Regions from separate parts of the Vallitalea longa genome, predicted to be linked through region 1. Evidence: riboswitches for the same ligand, from Rfam matches in the RefSeq annotation. Region 1 holds a riboswitch; each other region holds the start of a gene.
The links. A riboswitch is a leader RNA that binds a small molecule or an ion and turns the genes downstream of it on or off. The one in region 1 is predicted to bind cobalamin.
Positions count from the first base shown of each region.

Region 2: another riboswitch for cobalamin. It lies ahead of QMG30_RS22950 (cobyric acid synthase); the one in region 1 lies ahead of QMG30_RS19075 (ABC transporter substrate-binding protein).
Region 3: another riboswitch for cobalamin. It lies ahead of QMG30_RS17210 (ABC transporter substrate-binding protein); the one in region 1 lies ahead of QMG30_RS19075 (ABC transporter substrate-binding protein).

Region 1 covers NZ_BRLB01000015.1:99,954-104,181, forward strand. The annotation lists gene QMG30_RS19070 (hypothetical protein) at 1-1,315, opposite strand, end outside; cobalamin riboswitch at 1,509-1,710, shown strand; gene QMG30_RS19075 (ABC transporter substrate-binding protein) at 1,915-3,015, shown strand; gene QMG30_RS19080 (FecCD family ABC transporter permease) at 3,012-4,022, shown strand; gene QMG30_RS19085 (ABC transporter ATP-binding protein) at 4,009-4,228, shown strand, end outside.
Region 2 covers NZ_BRLB01000025.1:38,806-43,033, reverse strand. The annotation lists gene cbiB (adenosylcobinamide-phosphate synthase CbiB) at 1-603, opposite strand, end outside; gene QMG30_RS22950 (cobyric acid synthase) at 734-2,221, opposite strand; cobalamin riboswitch at 2,390-2,558, opposite strand; gene QMG30_RS22945 (prolyl oligopeptidase family serine peptidase) at 2,870-4,228, shown strand, end outside.
Region 3 covers NZ_BRLB01000012.1:138,674-142,901, forward strand. The annotation lists gene QMG30_RS17200 (carbohydrate-binding protein) at 1-650, opposite strand, end outside; gene QMG30_RS17205 (replication-associated recombination protein A) at 895-2,214, shown strand; cobalamin riboswitch at 2,298-2,472, shown strand; gene QMG30_RS17210 (ABC transporter substrate-binding protein) at 2,607-3,542, shown strand; gene QMG30_RS17215 (FecCD family ABC transporter permease) at 3,570-4,228, shown strand, end outside.

The DNA.
Region 1 (4,228 bases):
AATGTAAACATCCAAAAGATGTATCTATCTTATCAGCTTCTTCATCTTGACATAACTCATTCAAACGTTCAACAATCTCTATTGAATCCAAATCCAGTGACCTCAACTGTAAATATTGCATGGTTACTTCTTTTATAGTAATTGGATATGGTGGTAAATCAAATGATATTCTATCTAATTGAAACTTTTCACCTATCAGATTGTAATAATAATTAACATGGTAATGGTATGTATAGCTATCTGATCTACTTTTTTTATATCCATCATATTGACCATCCTGGTTTTCATCAACTAAAACATCCTCACCATCCCCAGAAGGGCAAACACAGCAATCTATCTTATAAATCTTATCATCTTTTAATCCATAAAGGACAAATCCTTGTATATTTACACCGTTTGTTAATCCACAATATAAATATTTATTGGGAAGGTTATCTAGTTTTACCAGATTAATATTATTAATAGAATACCCTGTACTAACATAATCACCCTCTAATTCCTTGACATTTCCTTCTTTCAATCTCAAAACATATACTTCAGAAAAATATTCATAACTCAAATCGTTATTTATTAGACTTGTTCCGATTATGAATTCCGATACCCCATCAACATCCATATCCTCTTCCTTGAAATATACTATTTGTGTATCACTATCTTTTTTATTAATGTATTCTATAATTTCTTCTGGTATAGCATCATATGCTCTTTTATTCTTACTATCCTCTTCTTGATCCTCATTATCTTTATTGTCTCCATTAACACTAATAACACGATTTCCAACCCATTCATCAATTGTTTTTGGTGGTTCATTACTAAATTTTTCATTATCTACATTGGAAAAATAACATATACCATCTTCTCCATCAATAGCTGTCATAAATTGATTCTTAATATCGTCAACCATGACGATAGCAGAATTTCCATATCCTTTTTTACCAAAAATACGGACTTTCATTCCAAGATTATCTTTATCTTCTATATCACGATAATACTGTGAAATATCAATGAATTCCTCATAATATTCTCCTACCAACTCTTTAAATATATCTTCTTGCTCATTTTTGTAACAAATCCCCACTGATTTAGCTGATGGTAAAGGTGTTTCTATAAGTTCAGCTAACTCTGTTCTATTATTTTTTGTATCCTCATTATCTGCTTCATCATTATCTTCATCAGGTAGTTCTTTTTGCTCAATTCCCAAATTAGCATTATTAATAATAGTTCTATTATTATTAGTATCATTCTTTGAATCACATCCTGATAAGACAGCTATACTAACTATTATCATAATAAGAATAAAATTTAATTTTTTCATTGTATATTCTCCTTATTCATGATATGCATTTTAATTTTTCAATAATCAAATAAAATTCAAGTCTATTTAAGTATACTATTCGAGATAATCATAGTCAAGTTTGGTAAATCAGATGATATATATAGTAAAATAATACATGTAGCGATATAATAACATTGACATTGTCACTAAACTATGTTACTATTTCTTTAAAATTCAATAGTTCTTTGAAGGTGCTTTTTTTATGTTATACATAATTAACTAAAAAAGATAATAGGGAATGAGGTGTGAGTCCTCTACAGCCCCCGCTACTGTAAGTAGGGATGAAATCTTAGATATATCACTGGGAAACTGGGAAGATTAAGAGAGTAAAATGAACTACAAGTCAGGAAACCTGCCTACAAAATTTATGTAACTAACTTCGGTGGGAAGATACGATTACATTAATTAATTAAATTATTATAAAAATTAGTTAATTTAATTTGTTAATATAACTTACAACGATTAGTTGTAAGTTTTTTTGTTTTGGGGTTATTTCATAAATAATGTACTCCTAAGAAGACCTATTAAATAAATCATAATTATTTCTTTATAATAAAATATTTAGGAGGATTTTAATAATGAAAAATATGAAACGATTAGCTGTTCTATTGATATTCATACTAACAGTAACTTCATTTACTGGATGCTCAAAAAAAGAGGATTCTTCCAAAACTACTGTTACTGATGAGGATAATACAGTTGATACCGATAAGAATAATAACAACGAAAAAGAATCTGACACTTCTGCTGACACAGATAAAGAAGCACAAAAAAATGATAGTGAAGAATTACCTGATTTCATAATTGAAGATACTGACACAACCATTACATACATCAATCCTATGGGTAATGAACAAACAGTAACTAAAAACCCAGAAAAAGTTGTTGTTCTTATGAACTCCATATTAGATATATGGTATCTATCAGGTGGAGAAGCCATTGCTAGAGTAAGTGGTTCAACTAATGTACCAGAAGCTGCAAAGGATATTGAAGACGTTGGAAAAGTTAATGCACCTAGCGTTGAAAAAATATTATCTCTAGAACCTGACTTAGTGATATTAAGTTCAGGAAGAAGTCAACATGTAGAAATGGAAGATATATTAAAAGATAATAACATTGAATATGCCTATGTTGACGTAAGCACGAATCCATATGATAGCTTTATCGATGTTTTGAGAATATTTACTAAGATAACAGGTAGAGATGACATCTACGAAACAGAAATCAAAGAATTAGAAGATAACGTAACTACAATATGCGATAAAGTCAAAGATGAAGAAAAACCTAATGTAGTAATATTATTCGGTTCATCAAAATATGTAAAAGCTCAACTTCCTAATGGATTAGTAGGAAATATGGTTGAAATGCTTGGAGCTAATAATATAATTACAGACGCACCTGTTAAAAACAGTTCGACTGTTGATTTTAGTTTAGAAAAAATATTAGAAGAAGATCCTGATGTAATATTAGTAGTTCCTATGGGTGATCTTGAAAAAGTTAAAACTCGTATGAAAGAAGATTTGGAATCCAATGACGCTTGGGGAACTCTTACTGCTGTCAAAGAAGGTAATATACATTATTTACCACCAGAATTATTCCACTACAAGCCTAATGCAAGATATCCTGAAGCATTTGAATATCTAGCTAAAATATTATATCCTCAGGTATTTGAAAAATGAAAAAGATAAATAATAGACATTCATTTAAGATCACCATAATATTAATATTAGTTATCATCACTATATTATCTTTCTTATTCAGCATAAGTCTAGGTGCTCTTAAAATATCTATTCCAGAGATTTTAAAAGCTATATTTATTGATCGTACAGGAGTTAACAGAAACATCATATGGAAAGTTAGAGTTCCAAGATCACTTGTAGCTGGGACTGTAGGTATATGTCTATCCTTGGCTGGAGGCATCTTACAAGGGGTCATGAGAAACCCCTTGGCCTCACCAAACACAATTGGTGTTTCCTCTGGTGCTGGGTTAGGTGCTATTTTCATACTTGTCATATTTCCTTCTTACGACTTTCTTGTTACACCCGTTGCTTTTGCTTTTGCATTATTAACTACTATGTTGATATATATCCTTTCATGGAAAAATGGAATCAAACCTCTAAGACTTATTCTGGCAGGTATAGCTGTATCGTCATTCCTAAGTGCTTGGATCAATGCTATTCTAATATTTTTTCCAGACAGGGTACAAAATGCTCTAGGATTCATGGTGGGCAGTTTAGCTGCTAAGACTTGGAAAGATTTTTATGCTCTATGGCCCTATGCTCTATTTGGATTGATTGTATCTATTCTATTATCCAAGAAATTGAACATACTCATGCTCGGTGACGAAATAGCTACAGGACTCGGAATAAAAATAGAAAGATTAAGAAAAATATTTATTGCATTAGCTTCACTACTTGCAGCAAGCGCAGCGAGTAATGTTGGACTATTAGGATTTGTTGGATTAATTGTACCCCACATAACAAGACTAATTATAGGTTCTGATTATAAGTATCTATTTCCAGCAAGTGCTTTACTTGGAGCATCTCTATTGATGATATGTGATACGATAGCTAGAATTGTAATGGATCCTATAGAAATACCTGTGGGTATTGTAATGTCAATGCTAGGCGCACCATTTTTTATATTCTTATTGAGAGGCGGGCTCAAAAATCGTGTTAAGAACTAATTCAATAACAATCAATTATGGAAAAAACAATATAATAAAAGACCTTTCTCTTAACATAAAAAAAGGTTCAATAAATACTATGATAGGCACTAATGGTTGTGGAAAGTCAACCATATTAAAAGCTTTATCCAGAAATTTGAAACCTCAATATGGTGATGTGTATCTTAATGGAAAATCAATCTTTCAAATGGATACTAAGCTATTAG
Region 2 (4,228 bases), on a different contig from region 1:
AGAAGCGAAACCAATATCTTTGTATTTAACATGGAGATATCCTACCATAGAATCCAGTGTATTAACTGCTTTATACATAAATACAAATTGTACAGGCATATTTACAATAAATCCAATAGCTATAAACATTAATGGAGCAAGTACTCCATCTACAGTATTTTCTGCTGCTGTTTCGATTGCTCCTCTTATAATTTCTTCTTTAGTTAAATTGTTAGTATCTCTTCCAACTAAATAAGATAACTGTTTTCTAGATAATTCCAAATCATCCTTTTCTATTGCTTTATATACTTTTAATACTTCATCTTTTAAACATTTAGCAGCCAAAGCAGTATATAATAAATAGGTAGTTACTATATCTTGTATGTATGGATGAATTTTAGAACATACGAATAGCACTAGGGTTATAGAAAAAAATGTTATTCCGACTGTCGTAATTAGAAGTACGAAACCTCCAATCTTCAAAGGTATTCTACTCTTTCTTATTGTCTTTTCTAATCTACTGATTAATTTTCCTATATATATAATAGGATGTGGTATATTAACAGGGTCGCCAAATATTCTATCTAGTAATATGGCTATACATAATATTATTATGGGTTTCAATTATAGCACCTCTAATTTTTTATTATATTTCAGTAAGCAGGGCAAAATATTATAATCATGCCTTCTCCATAGAAATGATATGTCTACGTGATTATAATACTTTACCCTTATTAATAATTATAAAGTTGAGTTATCTATTATAAATAATATCTTTTATTTTATCTATATCCATATGATCTCTTACTAGTTTTGCTAATTTATCGTACTCAATGTCTTTTAGCTTAGCGTAATCAATGTTACTATCAATGTCCAATCCTTTTTTATTCTTTATATTATCAAGGATCAGTTTTCTTAACTCATCGTTGTCGAATATTCCATGAAGATATGTTCCCATTACATTTTTCTTGGCGTTCATTGCACCGTCTATTCGTCCATCTTGTAATTTAATAAGTGGTAAACTATCACCCATCAACTCGGTTTTACCCATATGTATTTCATATCCACTAACTTGTAGATTATAGGATTTTTCTGCAAAAGGAATATCTTCTATTATATTTCCAGTTATTTGGGTAGTTTGTTTGCTATCTTCCATTTCCGTAATAATTTCTAACAAACCTAATCCGTTAATACTTGACATTGAAGTTTCTACACCTTTTTCGTCTTCAATGGTTTCACCTAATATTTGATACCCTCCGCATATACCAATAATTGGGACATCATTCCTATGAGCTCTATATATACCTGCCTTCAGTGATGAATTGTGTATATATTCCATATCTTTTATGGTATTTTTACTGCCTGGAATAATCAGAAGGTCAATTCCTTCGTAATCTTTATTTTCTTTTATGTACCTTACAGATACATTATCTTCTAATTCAAATACTGTGAAATCAGTAAAATTGGACATATGTGGTAACCGCAGTACCCCTATAATGATATCTGCCTCTTCTTTCATATCAAATCTTTCAGTAACACTATCTTCATCATCTATTTTTAGTGATTCATAAGGGATAACCCCCAAACATGGTATTTGCAATTTTTCATAGAACATATCTATACCAGGTTGAAGTATCTTGACGTCACCTCTGAATTTATTTATGACATACCCTTTTATTCGCTTTCTTTCTTCAGGTTCCAGAAGCATAACTGTTCCATAGATTGAAGCAAAAACTCCTCCTTTATCAATATCTCCTATTAAGACAACAGGAGCATCAACCATCTCAGCCATTCCCATATTAACGATATCATTTTCTCTGAGATTAATTTCCGCTGGACTTCCTGCTCCTTCTATTACTATAACCTCATGTTTGGATTGTAACTTATTATAAGATTCCATTATGTGCTGTTTTAGTCCTGCCTTTGTACCGAAATAATCTTTGGCACACATATTCTTATATATCTTACCATTTAGAATTACTTGACTTCCTACATCACTTGTAGGTTTCAATAAAATCGGATTCATTTCAACTTGTGGTTTAATACGTGCGGCTTCAGCTTGTACAACTTGAGCTCTGCCCATCTCTTTTCCATCTTCTGTTATAAAAGAGTTAAGCGCCATATTCTGAGATTTAAATGGAGCTACACTAATTCCATCATCATTTAGAATTCTACATAAAGCAGCAGTCAATATGCTTTTACCCACAGTTGAAGCAGTTCCCTGAAACATAATATTATTCATTATTATTCACTCCATTTTTTCATTATTTTACATAACTACTTAGGTTATCATTAACATATTCGATTATAAAAACTTAAGATTTTTGGGGATATCGTTTGAAGAAATGTCATAGAATAATTGAAATATACATTAAAACAAACCCATATCTCCACACGCAATCTGGATTTAATATTCAAGTAATCAGTGCTAAGTATCCTGACTTATACATATAACCCAATGTAATGTCTTCCCAAACTATTAAGTCCAGTGACCTCTATTACATTAGTAGTAAATTACAGTAGCGGTGGCTGTACTGGATTTTCACCAGTTTCCTTAAAACACAACTTACTTTTGCAAATAATACACTATAACATAGTAGTATTATTTGCATATATTAAATTTTTACATGAATTCATTATATTCTATACCAAAGATAAAATCAATATCTTGACTATATTTAGTTTATATATTATAATTATTGTAATTTAGATATTTGTCTAATAATCTAATTATTATAGTAACCTATTAATATCAACTGGACTTTACCACTTCAATATTCTATGTGAGTAAGCTTATGAAAGGCTTAACGCTTTACCCACATTAAATTAAAGATAGTCTAAGCCAAGTCATCAATAATAAAATGACTTCATAAGAAAGGAAGGATTTATTATGAAAAAGCTTATATTAATTACACTAATCATTTTACTTACATTTTCAGGATGCAATAATTACTCAAAATCTGATGAACCCATCACAGATAGCAATCAATCAGAATCCACAGAAAATGGCACCTCACCAGAACAAGAAAAATCAAATGATACTGATAATAAGTATGAAAAAACAGCTATAGATTTATTCAACTTATATATAAACAAAGACTTTAAATCCATAATTGATGATACTAATTTTTCTAAAGAATTACAAAATCAATTAAGTGAAGATAATTTAGCAAAAGCAGATACCCAAATTACTGGTTTGGTTGGAGATTTTGAAAAGATTTTATCCACTAACTCAATTACTCAGGATAAAAATACAACAGTAACCATAATAAGTAAATGTAGCAAATCCAATCTCATGTGTATTGTCATGTTTGATGAAAACGAATCCATACTAGGCTTTAATTTATTACCAACCTCTGAAGGAGCTGACCTAGACGTTTCTCTCCCTGAAAATGCAGAAGAAATACCCGTTGAATTTGGTGCAGATGAATACAAATTATCTGGTTTATTGACTGTTCCAAAAGGCAAAGATGAGTACCCGATAGTTATTCTTGTACAAGGTTCCGGACCAAGTGATAAAGATGAGACTATCGGACCAAATAAACCTTTTAGAGACATAGCATATTCACTTGTAAGTAATGGCATTGGAGTTCTCAGATATGATAAAAGGACTTACACTCATAGGAATAAAATAATCGCTAATCAAGATCAATTAACTGTATATGATGAAACCATAGATGATGTAGTCTATGCATATGATTATCTTGTTGACAATAAAGATATCACTGCTAAAGGTATATATATTATAGGACATAGTCTGGGAGGATATTTAATGCCTCGTATAGCTAATGAACTTCCTGATGCAAATGGATACATCTTCCTTGCAGGTTCTGCTAGGCCATTAGAAGATTTATTAGTTTATCAGATTCCTTATCTAGCTAACTTGGATAATATTGTTACTGATGAAGAGCAACAACAAATTGATTATTATAAAAATGTTTATGATCGTGTAAAATCACTTGACGAATCAAGTACTTATACCGCAAAAGATTTAGGAGGCACAGGTAAAAAATATTGGTTGGACCTAAAAGATTATCGACCTACAGTAATGGCACAAGAAATTACTAAACCAATGTTATTCTTGCAAGGGAAAAGAGATTACCAAGTTACTCTAGATGATTTCAATCTATGGAAAGAAAGCTTAGAATCCAAGGATACCGTTACATTCAAATTATATGATGGGCTTAATCATCTATTTATGAAAGGTGAAGGCACTCCTTCTCCAACTGAATATTCCATAGCTTCTAAC
Region 3 (4,228 bases), on a different contig from region 1:
ACATTATTATCATAGCTTATAAAATGAGAGGCATTGATTTCTTTATAGGTCAACCAATTGTCAGCTGTATAACGTACCTTAACTGACTTATCGGGACCTAAATCTTTTAAGTAAAGATAATTACGGCCGCTGTAAGTACCTAAAGGATAGTGTAACGTAACAACGCTTTTAGATAATATGTAAGGAGCATTGTAACGATTATTGCTATATTGAATAAAATAATCTTGTCCATTATTATTATCCCAATATGTGTTACCATTAACCTCATACTTAATAGCAAATCTACAATTATAAGTACAATCTCTCGACATTGCCGCGTAAGGGTGATCGGGTGTTCTATAACTCCAAACTTCTGACCCATTTTTTAAAGTTTTTAAATAAGTAGCAGGTTGATCTAACCAGTTAATACCATCATAAGTATAGTGTACTGACACTTTTTTGTTGCTGTTTAAATTATTAACATATATATACCCAGTTGTATAATATGTGTAAACAGCACGACCATGATCATAATGTTGCCCTGTTCCTATTATGGTAGAATATAATTGAACATTAGGTGTTTGAGCTGAAATACTAAAATCAGTAATGTTAAGCATAAAAATAAAACAAATAATAAAAGTTACTAAATTTTTGAAATGCTTATTTTTCATGAAAATTCCTCCTTTTCTGATAATATATAGTATATTACAATATATTTTAAAGTCAATCAACAAATTGAATACTTAATATACATAATTTAAACAAAAGGATAATTATTTCTGATTAGTTTGATTAAATAGGATAATGAATTATAGCGTAACTATAGTTATGTATGATATAATTAATAAATAATTAGTTAATAATAATAAGATCATTAGAAAACTTAGAATTACTATTATGACAGAGGAGATAGATATGGATTTATTTGATATGATGAGAGAAAAAACATTAGAGACAGAATCCCCTTTAGCAGCTAGGTTACGTCCAACATCAATAGAAGAAGTTGTTGGTCAGGAACATATAATTGGTAAAGGTAAATTATTATATAGAGCTATAAAAGCAGACAAACTAGGTTCACTAATATTTTACGGACCACCTGGAACAGGTAAAACTACATTAGCAAAAGTAATAGCAAATACCACAAAAGCTGAATTCGTACAATTAAATGCTACAATATCCGGTAAGAAGGATATTGAAAAAGTAGTTAATGAAGCGAAAAATAGGATTGGAATGACTTTAGGCAAGACGATATTATTTATTGATGAAATCCATAGATTCAATAAAGCTCAGCAAGATGCACTTCTTCCATATGTTGAAGATGGCACTATTACACTTATAGGTGCAACTACAGAAAATCCGTATTTTGAGGTGAATAGTGCTCTGGTATCAAGATCTAGAGTATTTGAATTGAAACCTCTTGATAAAGAAGATATAAGTAAACTAATTATGAGAGCCATAACAGATAAAGAGAAAGGACTAGGAAACTTTAATGCTGTGATAGAAGAAGATGCTTTGGAATTCTTGTCTGACAGAGCCAATGGAGATGCTAGAGCAGCTCTTAATGCAGTAGAATTAGGAATATTGACTACTGAACCAGATGAGAAAGGTATAATTGATATTACTATAGAAGTTGCTGCTGAATGTATTCAGAAAAGGGTTATCAATTATGATAAAAATGGTGATAATCACTATGATACTATATCAGCATTCATCAAGAGTATGAGAGGTTCGGATCCAGATGCTGCTGTATATTATTTGGCTAGAATGATTTATGCAGGAGAAGATCCCAAATTTATAGCTAGAAGAATAGTGATATGTGCTTCTGAAGATGTAGGAAATGCTGATCCACAGGCTTTACAGGTTGCTGTAGCTGCGGCTGAAGCTGTTAACTTTATTGGGATGCCTGAAGGAAGAATAATACTATCACAAGCAGCTACTTATGTAGCTTGTGCTCCCAAAAGTAATGCTGCATATCTCGCCATAGATAAAGCACTAGCAGATGTCAAGAGAATACAAATTGATGCGATTCCACCTCATCTGCAAGATAGTCATTATAGTGGTGCCAAAAAATTAGGACATGGAATTGATTATAAATATGCTCATGATTATGATAATCATTATGTTGACCAACAGTATTTGCCAGATGAATTAATGGACAAAAAATATTATGAACCTACTATGCAGGGTTATGAAAAAAATATAATCGAACATTTTAAGAAAATTAAAACCAGATAAGATCATTTATCTTGACATATCTTATGATAAGTATATAATATAGATAACTTATGAATATATTAGTTATATATGATGAGTTGTGAAAATTTTATATATGAAAAGGTACTCATAGAGTTAAAAAGGGAAAGCGGTCAGATGCCGCTGCAGCCCCCGCTACTGTAAATGGTATGAAATCTAATTTTGTCATTGGGAGACCGAGAAGACTAGAGAGTAAGTCAAGCCATAAGCCAGGAGACCTGCCTTTTTATGATGTTTCAGCTTTCGGTGGGAGAGTGTAGATACATTTTATTTGTAATCTAACTGTGCCTCAGCACAGTTTTTTGTTGTTTATAAATAATTTGCTACATATGCATAAAAGCCGATTATTAAAATAACTATGGAGGTTAATTTTTATGAAAAAATTATCAAAAATATTATTATCCTTAATGTTAATTATGACATTGGTATTTAGTTTAGGTGCTTGTAATAATAAAACGGATACTTCAATTGACAAACAAGAGAATGAAGCGATTACATATCCTATGGACGTAGAAGATAAGTATGGTAATAATATAACAATCGAAAAAGAACCAGAAACTGTAATTTCACTATCACCAGAATTCACAGAAACAATATTTGCCCTAGAAGCAGGAGATAAACTTGTTGGTAGAACAGATTATTGTGATTACCCTAGTGAAGTGGAAGATATAGAATCTTTAGGTGAATTAACACAACCCGATATTGAAAGAATAGTAGAAATTGGTCCAGATATTGTTCTTGTATCAGCTCATGTATCTGACGAAACTATTACTCAGTTACAACAGCAGGGAATTACTGTTTTGGCTTTAGCACTAACGGGAGGATTTGACGACACATATAAATATATAGCTACACTTGGCAAAGTACTTAATGTAAAAGATAAATCAGATAAAATAATTGATGATATGAAAGACAAAGTTTCTGAACTAACAAAAGCTGTAGAAGGAAAAGAAAAACCAACAGCATATTTTGTTGTAGGCTATGGTGAGCATAACTCTACAGCAACTGGAGAGACTTTTCTAGGAAAACTAATAGAAAGCGCTGGAGCAGAAAATATTGCTAAGGATGCTACTGGTTGGTCTTATAGTATAGAACAGCTTGTCGACCAAGATCCAGAAATAGTAATATGTTCTAATAAATTTGATTCCAAGAGTAAAATTGAACAATTAGAAGGATACAAAGATCTAACAGCAGTAAAAGAAGGTAGATTATATGAAACAGATGAAAATGTTTTTTTCAGACAAGGTCCAAGACTTGTTGTTGGATTAGAAGAATTAGTTAAAATTTTCCATCCGGAAGTACTAGAATAGACATACTAAGCAAAGCAGGTTATTATTATGAAGATATATAGAAAAAGCAATATAATTATAAGCTTACTGATACTTATAGCAGTTGTTATTATAGCATGCGGTTTTGGTTCGGTAAAAATTAATTTTATTGAAAGTAGTAAGATTCTATTAAATAAAATACCGTTTTTAGATGATTTAGTGTCCTTAGAAGGTATTAAGGATTCTCACATTAAAATAATAACTAATCTAAGATTGCCAAGAATAATATTAGCCTTATTCACTGGAGGAGCACTTTCAGTTGTGGGATGTTCATTTCAAGGAGTATTCAAGAACCCTATGGCTGACCCTTTTGTGCTTGGAATTTCATCAGGAGCAGCTCTTGGGGCAACAATAGGTTTGATATTTAATTTTGATAAACATATATTTGCTTTTACAGGAGTAAGTATATTTGCCTTTGTTGGAGCTATGCTTACAGTTATAGTAGTTCTAAAAATATCTGCAATTGGTAAAAAACTTCCTACTACAACATTATTGTTGGCGGGTATATCTATTAACTATTTATTGTCTGCTCTAATGTCTCTACTTATGTTATTAAATAGAGATAAACTAGAAAAAGTGTATTTATGGACACTAGGAAGTTTCAGTACGTCAAGTTGGTCGGAAGTTGCAGTTATAGCACCTTGTGTGATTATATGTTCTATTATACT